2 regions of the Streptomyces umbrinus genome follow, and region 1 is predicted to be linked to the other one. Evidence: predicted binding sites of a transcription regulator. Region 1 holds the regulator's gene; the other holds the start of a gene.
The links. The regulator HrcA, encoded in region 1, represses chaperone genes, less so after heat shock. The targets are predictions, from matches to a motif close to TTNGCACTCNGNNNNNCNGAGTGCNAA.
Positions count from the first base shown of each region.

Region 2: the regulator HrcA is predicted to act here: its motif matches at 3,668-3,694, upstream of groL (chaperonin GroEL).

Region 1 is NZ_JAUSZI010000002.1:7,816,601-7,823,773, forward strand. Features, by position in the region: gene QF035_RS34515 (SpoIIE family protein phosphatase) at 1-1,486, shown strand, start outside; gene hemW (radical SAM family heme chaperone HemW) at 1,542-2,774, shown strand; gene QF035_RS34525 (DUF3097 domain-containing protein) at 3,018-3,821, opposite strand; gene QF035_RS34530 (MBL fold metallo-hydrolase) at 3,912-4,679, opposite strand; gene hrcA (heat-inducible transcriptional repressor HrcA) at 4,907-5,923, shown strand; gene dnaJ (molecular chaperone DnaJ) at 5,924-7,060, shown strand.
Region 2 is NZ_JAUSZI010000002.1:5,567,297-5,574,469, reverse strand. Features, by position in the region: gene QF035_RS24255 (glucosyl-3-phosphoglycerate synthase) at 1-723, opposite strand, end outside; SAM riboswitch class I at 928-1,085, shown strand; gene thrC (threonine synthase) at 1,103-2,407, shown strand; gene QF035_RS24245 (MoaD/ThiS family protein) at 2,556-2,831, shown strand; gene QF035_RS24240 (cold-shock protein) at 3,287-3,493, shown strand; gene groL (chaperonin GroEL) at 3,820-5,448, shown strand; gene QF035_RS24230 (phospholipase D-like domain-containing protein) at 5,610-7,173, opposite strand, start outside.

The sequences.
Region 1 (7,173 bases):
GCTCTCCGAGGCGTGGGGCATCACCTACCGCACCGGCGTCAAGACAGTGTGGGCACGCCTGCCCGTCGACGGGACCGTGACCGCCGAGGAGGAGGCGGAGGCGTACGACGGCGAACACGCGCTGCGGCGCGGGCAGCGGGCCGCCGAGATCCTCGCCCCCGCACCCCGCCGCGGCATGCAGGACCAGGACTGGCGCAGCCGCGGCGTCCTCTCCTTCCTCGCCGAGGCCTCCGACCTGCTCGCCGGGCAGCTCGACGAGGACCTGGTCGCCGCGCTCACCGGGCAGCTGCTCGTACCGCGGCTCGCCGACTGGTGCGCGGTATGGCTGGAGGACGAGGCCCCGGGCCGCTCCGACGGGGGTGTCTTCGGCGGGCCACGGCTCGCCCGCGTCTGGCACGGCAGCGAGAACCGCATCGAGGAACTGCGCCGGCTCCTGGAGAAGGACCCGCCCGAACTGCCCGAATCGGACCGCGCGGGCCCCGTGCCCGTGCCGTGGCCCGCCGAGGCACTGGGAGCGCGGGCGACCGGCGGATCGGCACTCGCGTTCCGGCTGATCGCGGGCGGCAGACCGCTCGGCACGCTGGTCATCGGCCGGTCCGGGCAGACCCGCTTCCCCGACGAGATCACGGGGCTCGTCGAGGACCTCAGCCGCCGGGTCGCGCTCGCCATCGGCGCGGCCCGGCAGTACGCGCGCCAGGCCACCATCAGCCGCGTACTGCAGCGCGGGCTGCTGCCCGGGGCGGTCGCCGAGATCCCCGGCGTACGCAGCGCGCTCGTCTACGAGCCGTGCGACAAGGGCGGACCCAGTGGCGACTTCTACGATCTCTTTCCCGCCGGGGACGGCCGCTGGTGCTTCGCCCTCGGCGACGTACAGGGCAAGGGGCCCGAGGCGGCCGTGGTGATCGGTCTGGCCCGGCCGTGGCTGCGGCTCCTCGCGCGGGAGGGTTACGAGGTGCCCGACGTCCTCGACCGCCTCAACCAGCTGCTCCTCGACGACGCGACCGAGGCCTCCGACGCGGCCGCCCGGGCCCTGGTGTCCGCGGGCGGCACCGGGCTCGCGGACGAGGGGCCGCAGACCCGTTTCCTCTCCCTCCTCTACGGCGAGCTGGTGCCCTTCGAGGGCGGGGTGCACTGCACGGTCGCCTCCGCCGGGCACCCGCTGCCGTTGCTCCTGCAACCGTCCGGGCAGGTCGCCGAGGTGGCCCAGCCGCAGACCCTCCTCGGCGTCTTCGAGGACGCCAGCTACCTCTGCGGGACCTTCGAGCTGCGCCCCGGCGACAGCCTCCTGTGCGTCACGGACGGCGTGACCGAGCGCCGCAGCGGGCACCGGCAGTTCGACGACGACGACGGCCTCGCCGCCGCGTTCGCCGGGTGCGCGGGCCTGAGCGCCGAGCTGATCGCCGAACGGATCCGACGGCTGGTCCACGAGTTCGGCGGCAAACCGCCGGAGGACGACCTGGCACTGCTGGTGCTGCAGGCGGAGTAGGCGGCCCCGAAGGGGGCTGGGCGGGGAGTGCCGAAGGTGCTGGACAATGGAGTACATGCCTTCCGCACTTCCCGACGGCGAGCCCGTCCCCGACGACGGGGCGCTGCCCGCGCACGCCCTGGCCGGCGCGGCCGACCGTCCGCTCGGGTTCTACCTCCACGTCCCGTACTGCGCGACCCGCTGCGGCTACTGCGACTTCAACACGTACACGGCGACGGAGCTGCGCGGCTCGGGGGGCGTGCTCGCCTCCCGCGACAACTACGCCTCGACCCTGATCGACGAGATCCGTCTGGCCCGCAAGGTCCTCGGCGACGACCCGCGGCCCGTCCGTACGGTCTTCGTCGGCGGCGGTACGCCCACCCTGCTGGCCGCCGACGATCTCGTACGGATGCTGGGGGCGGTCCGGGACGAGTTCGGGCTCGCGGCGGACGCGGAGATCACGACGGAGGCGAACCCGGAATCGGTGGACCCGGCCTATCTGGCCGCGCTCCGGGAGGGCGGGTTCAACCGCGTCTCGTTCGGCATGCAGAGCGCTCGGCAGCATGTGCTCAAGGTCCTGGACCGCACCCACACCCCCGGCCGGCCCGAGGCATGTGTCGCCGAGGCCCGCGCGGCCGGGTTCGACCACGTCAACCTCGACCTCATCTACGGCACGCCCGGTGAGAGCGACGACGACTGGCGGGCCTCGCTCGACGCGGCGATCGGTGCCGGGCCCGACCATGTGTCGGCGTACGCCCTGATCGTCGAGGAGGGGACACAGCTCGCGCGCCGCATCCGGCGCGGGGAGGTGCCCATGACGGACGACGACGTGCACGCGGACCGGTACCTCATCGCGGAGGACCGTCTCTCCGCGGCGGGCTTCTCCTGGTACGAGGTCTCCAACTGGGCCACGTCCGATGCCGGGCGCTGCCTTCACAACGAGCTGTACTGGCGGGGGGCCGACTGGTGGGGAGCCGGGCCCGGGGCGCACTCCCATGTGGGGGGTGTTCGCTGGTGGAACGTAAAGCATCCGGGGGCGTATGCGGGGGCTCTGGCGGCGGGGAGGTCGCCCGGAGCGGGACGGGAGCTTCTGTCTGAGGAGGACCGGCGGGTGGAACGGATCCTGCTGGAGCTGCGGCTCCTTGAGGGGGTTCCGCTGGCGCTGCTCCATGCGGACGGGCTTGCGGCGTCTCGTCGGGCCCTCGCGGACGGTCTCCTTCAGCCTGGGCCGTACGAGGCCGGGAGCGCGGTGCTCACCCTGCGGGGGCGGTTGCTGGCGGACGCGGTGGTACGGGACCTGGTGGACTGAGGGCCTGTTTTCGCCCCCGCCGCCCCTACCCATTCCCGTCCCCTGGGGCTCCGCCCCAGACCCCGTGGGGGTGTGATTTCGGGTGCGGGCCCGGATGTGGCTGATCGCGCAGTTCCCCGCGCCCCTTGGGTATTTCAGCCTCTCCGGCGTTTGAGGAGCGGGGGTTCGGGGGCTGGCCCCCGAGTAGGTGACGGGAATGGGTAGGGGCGGCGGGGGCGAGAAAAAGCCCTGCGACCGCCCCGCTCACCCCGGTGCCGTGACGAAGTCGATCAGTTCCTCCACGCGGCCCAGGAGCTCCGGCTCCAGGTCCCGGTAGGAGTGGACCGAGCCGAGGATCCGCTGCCACGCGGCACCCGTGTTGTCGGGCCAGCCCAGGGCCCGGCAGACCCCCGTCTTCCAGTCCTGCCCCCGCGGCACGCGGGGCCACGCAGGGATGCCGACGGACGCCGGCTTCACGGCCTCCCAGACGTCGATGTACGGATGCCCCACGACAAGCGCGTACTCACTCGTCACGGCCTCCGCGATCCGCGACTCCTTCGTGCCGGGCACGAGATGGTCGACCAGCACCCCGAGCCGCGCATCCGCCCCAGGATCGAACTCCTCGACGATGGCGGGCAGATCGTCGATGCCCTCCAGGTACTCGACGACGACACCCTCGATCCGGAGGTCGTCACCCCAGACCCGTTCGACCAGTTCCGCGTCGTGCCGCCCCTCGACGTAGATGCGCCCCGCCCGGGCGACCCGTGCCCGGGCCCCGGGGACGGCAACCGAACCCGAAGCCGTACGACTGGGGCGTACGGGTGCGGACGACGGGCGCACCAGCGTCACCACGCGCCCCTCCAGCAGGAACCCCCGAGGCTCCAGCGGAAACACCCGGTGCTTGCCGAAGCGGTCCTCCAGGGTGACCGTCCCGGCCTCGCAACGGATCACGGCACCGCAGAACCCGGTCCCGGGCTCCTCGACCACGAGCCCCGGCTCCGCCGCCACCTCGGGCACGGGCTTGGGCTTCTTCCACGGAGGGGTCAGGTCCGCTGAGTACTGGCGCATTCGGATGACGATAGGAGAACGTCCCCGCCCGGCGCACCGAGCCCCCTGCGACACGCCGACAAGCCTCCTGCGACCCGGCCCCGCGAGCCCCTACGACGCGCCGAAACGCCGTGCCAGCGCGTCCCGTTGGGCCCGTACGAACCCGGCGTCGACCGCCGCCCCGTGGCCGGGCACGTACACGGCGTCCTCGCCCCCGAGGGCCAGCAGCCGGTCCAGGGCCGCGGGCCAGCGGGTGGGGACGGCGTCGGGGCCCGCCTGGGGTTCGCCGGACTCCTCGACGAGGTCGCCGCAGAAGACGATCTCCGGAGAGCGCGTCCCGGTGCCGTCGGTGCCGTCGGGGGCTCCAGGGCTTCCGGGGACCAGAACCGCCAGGTCGTGGCCGGTGTGGCCGGGGCCCACGTTCGCCAGCAGGACCTGCACTCCGCCGCCCAGGTCGAGCGTCCACTCGCCGGAGACGAGATGCCGGGGGCGGACGAGGAGATCCGCCGCCTCGGCGGCCTCGCCCGGATCGGCGCCGTTGCGTTCGGCGTCCGCCCGCAACTCGTCCCCTCCGTCGACGAGCACCCGCTCAAGGCCCACCGCTCCGAAGACCTCGACCCCCGCGAACGCCGCCGCGCCGAAGACATGATCGAAGTGCGGGTGGGTGAGCGCGAGATGGGTGACCCGCCCGCCCCCGAGCAACCGTCGCGCCTCCGTACGCAGCCGCGCGCCCTCCCGCAGCCCCGACCCCGCGTCGATCATGAGCGCCGCACCCTCGCCCACCACGAGCCCCACCGTGCAGTCCCACACCGGAAGCCGGCAGCGCCCGACCCGCGGACCCAGTTCCTCCCACCCGGCCTCTTCCCAAGTCACCCTCATACACCGACGCTAGCCCTACGCCCCGTGAAGTGCGCGGACAGTAGTCGGGACAGAGCAGGACAGCCCCGTACACGTCGTCGTGACATCGCAGGGCCGCCCTTGCCCGGGTCGCACCTACCGGCCGTACACTTGGCCCGGGGATGCTGGCACTCGCGCACGCTGAGTGCCAGGCAAGGCGATCGAGGATGATCGAAGACCGCGGGGAAGACCAGCTGGAGGTGTGCGCGATGCTCAGTGAACGCAGGCTCGAAGTGCTGCGCGCCATCGTCCAGGACTACGTGGGCACCGAGGAGCCGGTCGGTTCCAAGGCGCTCACGGAGCGCCACCGGCTGGGCGTCTCCCCGGCGACCGTCCGTAACGACATGGCGGTCCTTGAGGACGAGGGCTACATCGCCCAGCCGCACACCAGCGCCGGCCGTATCCCCACGGACAAGGGCTACCGCCTCTTCGTCGACAGACTCGCGGGCGTCAAGCCGATGACCGCGCCGGAGCGGCGGGCGATCCACAGCTTCCTCGACAACGCCGTCGACCTCGACGACGTCGTGGGGCGGACCGTCCGGCTCCTCGCGCAGCTCACGCGGCAGGTGGCCGTCGTGCAGTACCCGTCCCTGACGCGGTCGACCGTGCGTCATGTGGAGCTGCTGTCGCTGGCCCCGGCTCGCGTCATGCTCGTACTGATCACGGACACCGGCCGGGTCGAGCAGCGCATGGTGGACTGCCCGGCGCCCTTCGGGGAGGCCTCTGTGGCGGATCTACGCGCGCGGCTCAACAGCCGGATCGCGGGCCGCCGTTTCGCGGACGTCCCGCAGCTGGTGCAGGATCTCCCCGACGCTTTCGAGTCGGACGACCGGGGGACGGTCGCGACGGTGCTCTCCACCCTCATGGAGACCCTCGTCGAGGAGACCGAGGAGCGGCTGATGATCGGCGGCACCGCCAATCTGACCCGCTTCGGACATGACTTTCCCCTCACCATCCGTCCGGTCCTGGAGGCACTTGAGGAGCAGGTCGTTCTCCTCAAACTCCTTGGTGAGGTCAATGATTCGGGCATGGCCGTACGGATCGGTCACGAGAACGCCCATGAGGGACTCAACTCCACGTCCGTCGTCTCGGTCGGCTACGGTTCGGGCGGCGAGGCAGTAGCAAAACTTGGCGTGGTCGGCCCGACGCGCATGGATTACCCCGGAACGATGGGAGCGGTACGAGCGGTGGCACGGTACGTAGGACAGATCCTGGCGGAGTCGTAAGTGGCCACGGACTACTACGCCGTACTCGGCGTGCGCCGCGACGCGTCCCAGGACGAGATCAAGAAGGCATTCCGGCGGCTCGCACGCGAGCTGCATCCGGACGTCAATCCCGATCCGAAGACGCAAGAGCGCTTCAAGGAGATCAACGCCGCGTACGAGGTGTTGTCGGACCCGCAGAAGAAGCAGGTCTACGACCTCGGCGGTGACCCGCTGTCCCAGGCGGGCGGCCAGGGCGCGGGCGGCTTCGGCGCCGGCGGGTTCGGGAACTTCTCGGACATCATGGACGCCTTCTTCGGTACGGCGTCGCAGCGGGGCCCGCGGTCGCGCACGCGGCGCGGCCAGGACGCGATGATCCGGCTGGAGATCGACCTCGACGAGGCGGCTTTCGGTACGACGAAGGACATCCAGGTCGACACGGCCGTCGTGTGTACGACGTGCAGTGGCGAGGGCGCAGCGCCCGGCACCTCCGCGCAGACCTGCGACATGTGCCGCGGTCGCGGTGAGGTGTCCCAGGTGACACGGTCCTTCCTGGGCCAGGTCATGACGTCCCGGCCGTGTCCGCAGTGCCAGGGGTTCGGGACGGTTGTTCCGACGCCGTGCCCCGAGTGCGCCGGTGACGGGCGGGTCCGCTCGCGTCGGACCCTGACCGTGAAGATTCCCGCCGGTGTCGACAATGGCACGCGGATCCAGCTCGCGGGCGAGGGCGAGGTCGGGCCCGGTGGTGGTCCCGCCGGTGACCTCTACGTAGAGATCCACGAGGTCGCGCACTCCACCTTCCAGCGGCGCGGTGACGACCTGCACTGCACGGTCACCATCCCGATGACCGCGGCGTCTCTCGGCACGAAGGTTCCGTTGGAGACGCTCGACGGGATGGAGGAGATCGACATCCGTCCGGGTACGCAGTCCGGGCAGTCGGTTCCGCTGCACGGCCGTGGGATCACGCATCTGCGGGGTGGGGGGCGTGGTGATCTCATCGTGCATGTCGAGGTCATGACGCCGACCAAGCTTGATCCCGAGCAGGAACGGCTGCTGCGCGAGCTGGCGCAGCTTCGGGGGGAGGAGCGGCCCACGGGTCAGTTTCAGCCCGGGCAGCAGGGGCTGTTCTCCAGGCTGAAGGACGCGTTCAACGGTCGCTGAGGGTTTGTTTCGCCCCCGCCGCCCTTACCCATTCCCGTCCTCCTGGGGCTCTGCCCCAGACCCCGTGGGGTGCGTTGTCGGGTGCGGGTCCGGATGTGGCTGGTCGCGCAGTT
Region 2 (7,173 bases), 2.2 Mb from region 1:
GCCGACGTCGACCTGGGCCAGGGCGTCCAGGCCCACCAGGTGCAGCGCGTCGACCAGCATGCCCAGCTCGACGCCGTATCCGACGGGGAACGGGAGCTGTTCGAGGAGGGAGCGGCGGGCCGCGTACTCCCCGCCCAGCGGCTGGACGAAGCCGGCCAGTTGCGGCCAGTGCATGTTCAGGAGCGGGCGGGCCATGAGTTCGGTGACCCGACCTCCCTGACCTGCGGCGGAGCCCAGCGGGCGGTCGTACATCGCCTTGACGAGGTCGACGCCCGGTTCGGTGAGGAGCGGGCCGACGATCCCGGAGACGAAGTCCGCCGAGAACTCCTTCAGGTCCGCGTCTACGAAGGCCACGATGTCCCCGCGGGTGACGAGGAGCGAGCGCCACAGCACCTCGCCCTTGCCGGGGACGGCCGGCAGCCGGGGCAGGATCTCGTCCCGGTGCACGACACGGGCGCCCGCCTCGGCGGCGACCTCGGAGGTGCGGTCCGTCGAACCCGAGTCGATCACCACGATCTCGTCGACGAGCGGCACCTTCCTGGTCATCAGCTCACGGCGGATGATCGCGACGATCTCGCCGACGGTCTCCTCCTCGTTGAGCGCGGGCAGTACGACACTCACCGTGGAGCCGGTGGCACGCTTCGCGGCGATGAGTTTCTTGAGCGGGCGGTCCTCGACGGACCAGGAGCGCGTGCTCAGCCAGCGCTCGACGTCTTCCAGCACGTGCGGCTCTCCCTTGCGTTCATTGGGATGCGTGTGCCCGCCGCGGCCTGCAGTGTGGGTTGCGTCACTGTCATCTCGCGGTTCGGACGGCTCTCTCCACCATCCAGGCCTTCGGTTACAGTCTTGAACAACGCTGATGACCATCGCATGTCGGGGGTCGTTGCGTGCACAACCAAAACCAGAGCCAGAACCACAACTGAATACCGCTCATCCAGAGGGGCAGAGGGATACGGCCCGTTGAAGCCCCGGCAACCCTCCAGCCGGTCTCGTCCTGATCATTGTCGATCAGCGCAGCGAGGCTCCCGGCTAGGGAAGGTGCCAAATCCGTCTCACGGCGAAGTGCGTCGTGAGGAAGATGAGGAGAAAGGGCCTCGCCTCCATGGCTGCGCAGACAGTTGCAAGCACCACGAACTCCGCCCCCGTCGCGAACTCCGTCGACCTCGGACCGGCCGCCGCGCTTTCCTGCCGTGAATGCGGCCACCGCGTCCCGCTCGGTCCGGTCTTCGCCTGCGAGGAGTGTTTCGGCCCGCTGGAGATCGCGTACGACTTCTCGGCCTATGACACCGAGGAGCTCCGCAAGCGGATCGAGGCGGGCCCCGCGAACATCTGGCGGTACGCGCCGCTGCTGCCCGTCCCCGCGGACGTGGCCGACAAGCCGAACATCAACCCCGGCTGGACCAAGCTCGTCCAGGCCGACAACCTCGCGCGCGAACTGGGTGTCGACGCCGGCAAGCTCTTCGTGAAGGACGACTCCGGCAACCCGACGCACTCCTTCAAGGACCGTGTCGTCGCCCAGGCGCTGGAGGCCGCGCGTGCCTTCGGCTTCACCACCCTCTCCTGCTCCTCCACCGGCAACCTCGCCGGTGCGGTGGGCGCCGCCGCCGCGCGCGCCGGCTTCCGGTCCTGCGTGTTCATCCCGCACGACCTGGAGCAGGGCAAGGTCGTCATGGCCGCGGTCTACGGCGGCGAGCTCGTCGGCATCGAGGGCAACTACGACGACGTGAACCGCTTCTGCTCCGAGCTGATCGGCGACCCGGCCGGCGAGGGCTGGGGCTTCGTCAACGTCAACCTGCGGCCGTACTACGCGGAGGGCTCCAAGACCCTGGCGTACGAGATCTGTGAGCAGCTCGGCTGGCAACTGCCCGACCAGCTCGTCGTGCCCATCGCCTCGGGCTCGCAGCTCACGAAGATCGACAAGGGCCTGCAGGAGCTGATCAAGCTCGGGCTCGTCGAGGACAAGCCGTACAAGATCTTCGGTGCACAGGCCGAGGGCTGCTCGCCGGTGTCCGTGGCGTACAAGGCCGGGCACGACGTCGTACGGCCGCAGAAGCCGAACACGATCGCGAAGTCGCTCGCGATCGGTAACCCGGCGGACGGTCCTTACGTTCTCGATATCGCCCGGCGTACGGGTGGGGCCGTGGAGGACGTGAACGACGAGCAGGTGGTCGACGCGATCAAGTTGCTGGCGCGGACCGAGGGGATCTTTGCGGAGACCGCCGGTGGTGTGACGGTGGGCGTGGCGAAGAAGCTGATCGAGAACGGTCTGCTGGATCCGAGTCTGACCACTGTTGTGCTCAACACCGGGGATGGTCTGAAGACCTTGGACGCGGTTGCTTCCGACACGGGGCTGACCGCGACGATCCGGCCGAACCTGGATTCCTTCCGTGAGGCTGGGCTCGGCTAGTCGTTTCATCCTGCGGGCGCGTGGGGGCTGGTCGCGCAGTTGCCCGCGCCCCTGAAGACTGCGCGGTTCCCCGAGCCCCTAAAGACAAAGACTGCGCAGTTCCCCGCGCCCCTGAACGGGCCACCCACTCCGACGGAGGTCTAACCCCATGAGCGTCAACGTTCGTATCCCCACCATCCTGCGCACCTACACGGGCGGCAAGGCCGAGGTTTCTGCTGAGGGTGGGACTCTTGGTGCGGTCATCGCCGACCTGGAGAAGAACCATGCCGGGATCGCCGCCCGGGTCCTGGACGACCAGGGGCAGCTGCGCCGGTTCGTCAACGTGTACGTGAACGACGACGACGTCCGCTTCGAGCAGGGGCTGGAGACGGCGACGCCGGACGGGGCCGGGGTGTCGATCATTCCCGCCGTCGCCGGCGGCTGACCGTCGGGAGCCGTGCCGAGGGCTGATCATTACCTTCGGTAACGGCCGTCACCGAGAGTTCATCGAATTGCCCCCTCCGTGAGAGAAGCGGAAGGGGCAATTCTGTATGGTTGAGCGCGGTACAGTTGGGGAACCTGCTTCGATCCGCACGCCGGGCGCATTGAGATCCCGCCCGAAGCCCGACAAGAAGTAGCCAAAGTGCCCCGCCTTTTTGAGCCTTTTATGGCATTCATGGGGCCCGACTTGCCCTGAATCTTCGTGAATTCTTCACATATTCCCGATCGGTCGTGCCCGGAATTCTCGTCGGATTGACCTGTTGCAGACGGCAGTTGGACGGATACATTCAGCCGCGGTCGACGCGTTCCGGCGCACACCCCCAACCGTTGGGGGGTGAGGTCTGACCCGGATCCGCGAAGTGCGGGTCTGTGCAAGGGCCAGTAATAGGGGAGTTAGGCATGGCTCAGGGCACCGTCAAATGGTTCAACGCGGAGAAGGGGTACGGCTTCATCGCGGTCGACGGTGGTGCGGATGTTTTCGTCCACTACAGCGCGATTCAGATGGACGGCTACCGCACCCTGGAAGAGGGTCAGCGGGTCGATTTTGAGATCTCGCAAGGCCAGAAGGGGCCGCAGGCGGACATGGTCCGACTGGCGACCGGCTGAAGCACGCGCCGACTTACTGCAGCGACGTTCTTCTTCCGAAGGGCTCGTACCCCACCGGGTGCGGGCCCTTCGGCATGCTCGCGCCCCGTCCGTGCGCTCTCTTCCCACCTGCTCCCACCTGCGGATCATCGTGAGCCGCTTGCACTCGCATGGGTCGAGTGCTAATCATTGGCGTTAGCACTCTGAAGGTGAGAGTGATAACGAGGACCGGGTCGGTGAGGCCCGCAGGCCGGGTGGGGCAAGGAACCACGAGGTCGGCAGGCCGTCCGTCGCGGGCGCGGGCGCGGTCCTGGAGATTCCACCCCAGTCCGGGAGGACCACTTCACATGGCCAAGATCATCGCGTTCGACGAGGAGGCACGGCGCGGTCTCGAGCGCGGGATGAACCAGCTCGCCGACGCCGTCAAGGTCACCCTTGGTCCCAAGGGTCGCAACGTCGTCCTCGAGAAGAAGTGGGGCGCCCCCACGATCACCAACGATGGTGTTTCCATCGCCAAGGAGATCGAGCTCGAGGACCCGTACGAGAAGATCGGCGCTGAGCTGGTCAAGGAAGTCGCCAAGAAGACGGACGACGTCGCCGGTGACGGTACGACCACCGCGACCGTTCTGGCGCAGGCGCTGGTCCGCGAGGGCCTTCGCAACGTAGCCGCCGGCGCCAACCCGATGGCTCTCAAGCGCGGTATCGAGAAGGCCGTCGAGGCCGTCTCCGGTGCCCTCCTTGAGCAGGCCAAGGATGTCGAGACCAAGGAGCAGATCGCTTCCACGGCCTCCATCTCCGCCGCCGACACCCAGATCGGCGAGCTCATCGCCGAGGCGATGGACAAGGTCGGCAAGGAAGGCGTCATCACGGTCGAGGAGTCCCAGACCTTCGGTCTGGAGCTCGAGCTCACCGAGGGTATGCGCTTCGACAAGGGCTACATCTCGGCGTACTTCGCCACCGACATGGAGCGTATGGAGGCCGTCCTCGACGACCCCTACATCCTGATCGCGAACTCGAAGATCGCCAACGTCAAGGACCTGCTCCCGCTCCTGGAGAAGGTCATGCAGTCGGGCAAGCCGCTGCTGATCATCGCCGAGGACGTCGAGGGCGAGGCCCTGTCGACCCTGGTCGTCAACAAGATCCGTGGCACCTTCAAGTCCGTTGCCGTCAAGGCCCCGGGCTTCGGTGACCGCCGTAAGGCGATGCTGAACGACATCGCCATCCTCACGGGCGGCGAGGTCATCTCCGAGGAGGTCGGCCTCAAGCTCGAGAACACGGGCCTTGAGCTGCTCGGCCGCGCTCGCAAGATCGTCATCACCAAGGACGAGACGACGATCGTGGACGGCTCGGGTTCGGCGGACCAGGTTGCCGGTCGCGTCAACCAGATCCGTGCCGAGATCGAGAACTCCGACTCGGACTACGACCGCGAGAAGCTCCAGGAGCGCCTGGCGAAGCTGGCCGGCGGCGTGGCCGTCATCAAGGCCGGTGCCGCCACCGAGGTCGAGCTCAAGGAGCGCAAGCACCGCATCGAGGACGCCGTTCGCAACGCGAAGGCGGCCGTCGAGGAGGGCATCGTCGCCGGTGGTGGCGTGGCCCTGCTCCAGGCCTCCTCGGTCTTCGAGAAGCTGGACCTGGAGGGTGACGAGGCGACCGGCGCCAACGCCGTGAAGCTCGCCCTGGAGGCCCCGCTCAAGCAGATCGCCGTCAACGGTGGCCTCGAGGGTGGCGTCATCGTCGAGAAGGTGCGCAACCTTCCCGTCGGCCACGGCCTCAACGCCGCGACCGGTGAGTACGTCGACATGATCGCCGAAGGCATCATCGACCCGGCGAAGGTCACGCGCTCTGCCCTGCAGAACGCCGCGTCCATCGCCGCGCTGTTCCTCACCACCGAGGCCGTCATCGCCGACAAGCCGGAGAAGGCCAGTGCCGGCGCCGGCGCCGGTGGCGGCATGCCGGGCGGTGACATGGACTTCTGAGCCCCTGCGCAAGCAGCCAAGGCTCGGTAGTTCATCGCAGTTCGCAGTACTTCGCAGTTCGCATTACGCAGTACTTCGCATTACGCGAACGAGGGCGGCATCCCATTCCAGGGGTGCCGCCCTCGGGCGTTTCCGCCGGCGTTCCGCCGACGGGGCCGTGATCAGGCGTTCTTGAACGCGTCCCGCAGGCGCATCTCGTTGTGGCCGTTGCCGTCGTAGTCGTCCGAGTACGTCAGCGCCAGACGGCCGTTCGCGGCCAGGGCCACGGCCGGGCCGCCCTGGCCCCCGCCGGTCACCACGTTCATCCGGGTGGGAACGAGCCGGTCGGTCGCGGTCCCGTCCGCGTTGAAGCCGCGGGCCCAGACGTCGTCCTGACCGGCGTGCAGGGTCGCGGGGTTGCCGACGAACACGTCGAAGGCCTCCTTCCACGCCACGACGAAGCTGCCGTCGTCGGCGACCGCCACATCGGCGTCGGCCTGGTCGGAGATCGGCCGCTTGCCGTCGACGTAGGGGCCGGTTTCGGTGGCGTCCTCGGTGGTCCGCCGGTCGGCCGCCGCGGCGGCGCCGGCCGCCGAGAAGACGCGGTGCTGGATCCGCTGGGGCCGCACCAGCGTGCCGGAGCCGGTGGTGTACTCGTCCGTCCACGCCACGACGAACCGGCCGTCACCGGCCGACGCCACCGCGGGCCTGGTCTGCTGCCCGTCCGTGAGCGAGTTGGCCACCTTGCGGGCCACGGCGAAGCCGCCCGAGGTGTTCAGCTTCGCCACCCCGATGTTGATGCCGCCGTTGCCGTCCGCGTCCTCCTCCCAGGCGACGACCATGTTCCCGGCGTCGTCGATCGCCGCGTCGGGCCGACGGTTGGACCCGGCCGCACCGGAGTTGATCGTGCTGACCTGGACGTCCTGGTAGCGCGCGGCGCCGGTCGGCGACCAGCTGCTCGCGTACACCTGGTTGAGCGTCGAGCCGTCGGCCGTGCTCTCCCAGGCGACGCCGTAGGACCCGTCGCCGGCCACCGCGACCGTCGGCCGCAACTGGTCGCCGTCACCGGAGGCGTGCGGGCGCGGCAGGGTCGTGACCGTCCCGTCCGGGGTGATCCTGCGTACGGCGATGTCGGCGTACTTGTTGCCGTCGTCGTCCTTGGCCCAGACGACGGTCGCGTTGCCCTGGTCGTCCACGCCGACGTCGGGCTTCTGGTGCGACCAGGTGGTACCGGTCCCGCTGTTGCTCAGCAGCTTCTCGTCCCAGAGGGGTACGCCGTCCTTGTACATGCGGATGTACACGTCGGTGCCCAGCTCGGTGTCCGAGGCGTCGTGCCGGTCGCCCTGCTCGTACACGACCGCCGTGTAGACGGCGGAGGTGCCGCCGGAGGCGACGGCGCTGTAGTGCTGGTCGCCGTTGGCTTTCACGTTGACGCGGGAGTAGTGCTGGGACGTCGAGCCGTACTTCGTGGCGTCGACGTCGACCACGAGGGCGCGGGCTTTGTCGAAGTTGGCGACGAACGCCTGGTAGGTGCCCGCGTCGTCGATGCGCAGGATCGTCTCGTCGTTGGTCTTCAGCGAGCCCGCGGTCCAGTTGTGGGAGCCCGTGTAGACGTGCTGGACCTGGGTGCCGTCGTCCTTCTTCCACTCCGTCAGCAGGTACTTGGAGTGCACGGTGCCGCGGTTGCAGGACGCGGTGGCCGTGGCCTTGTAGCGGCAGCCGCCGGGGCGGTTGCCGTAGGCCGCG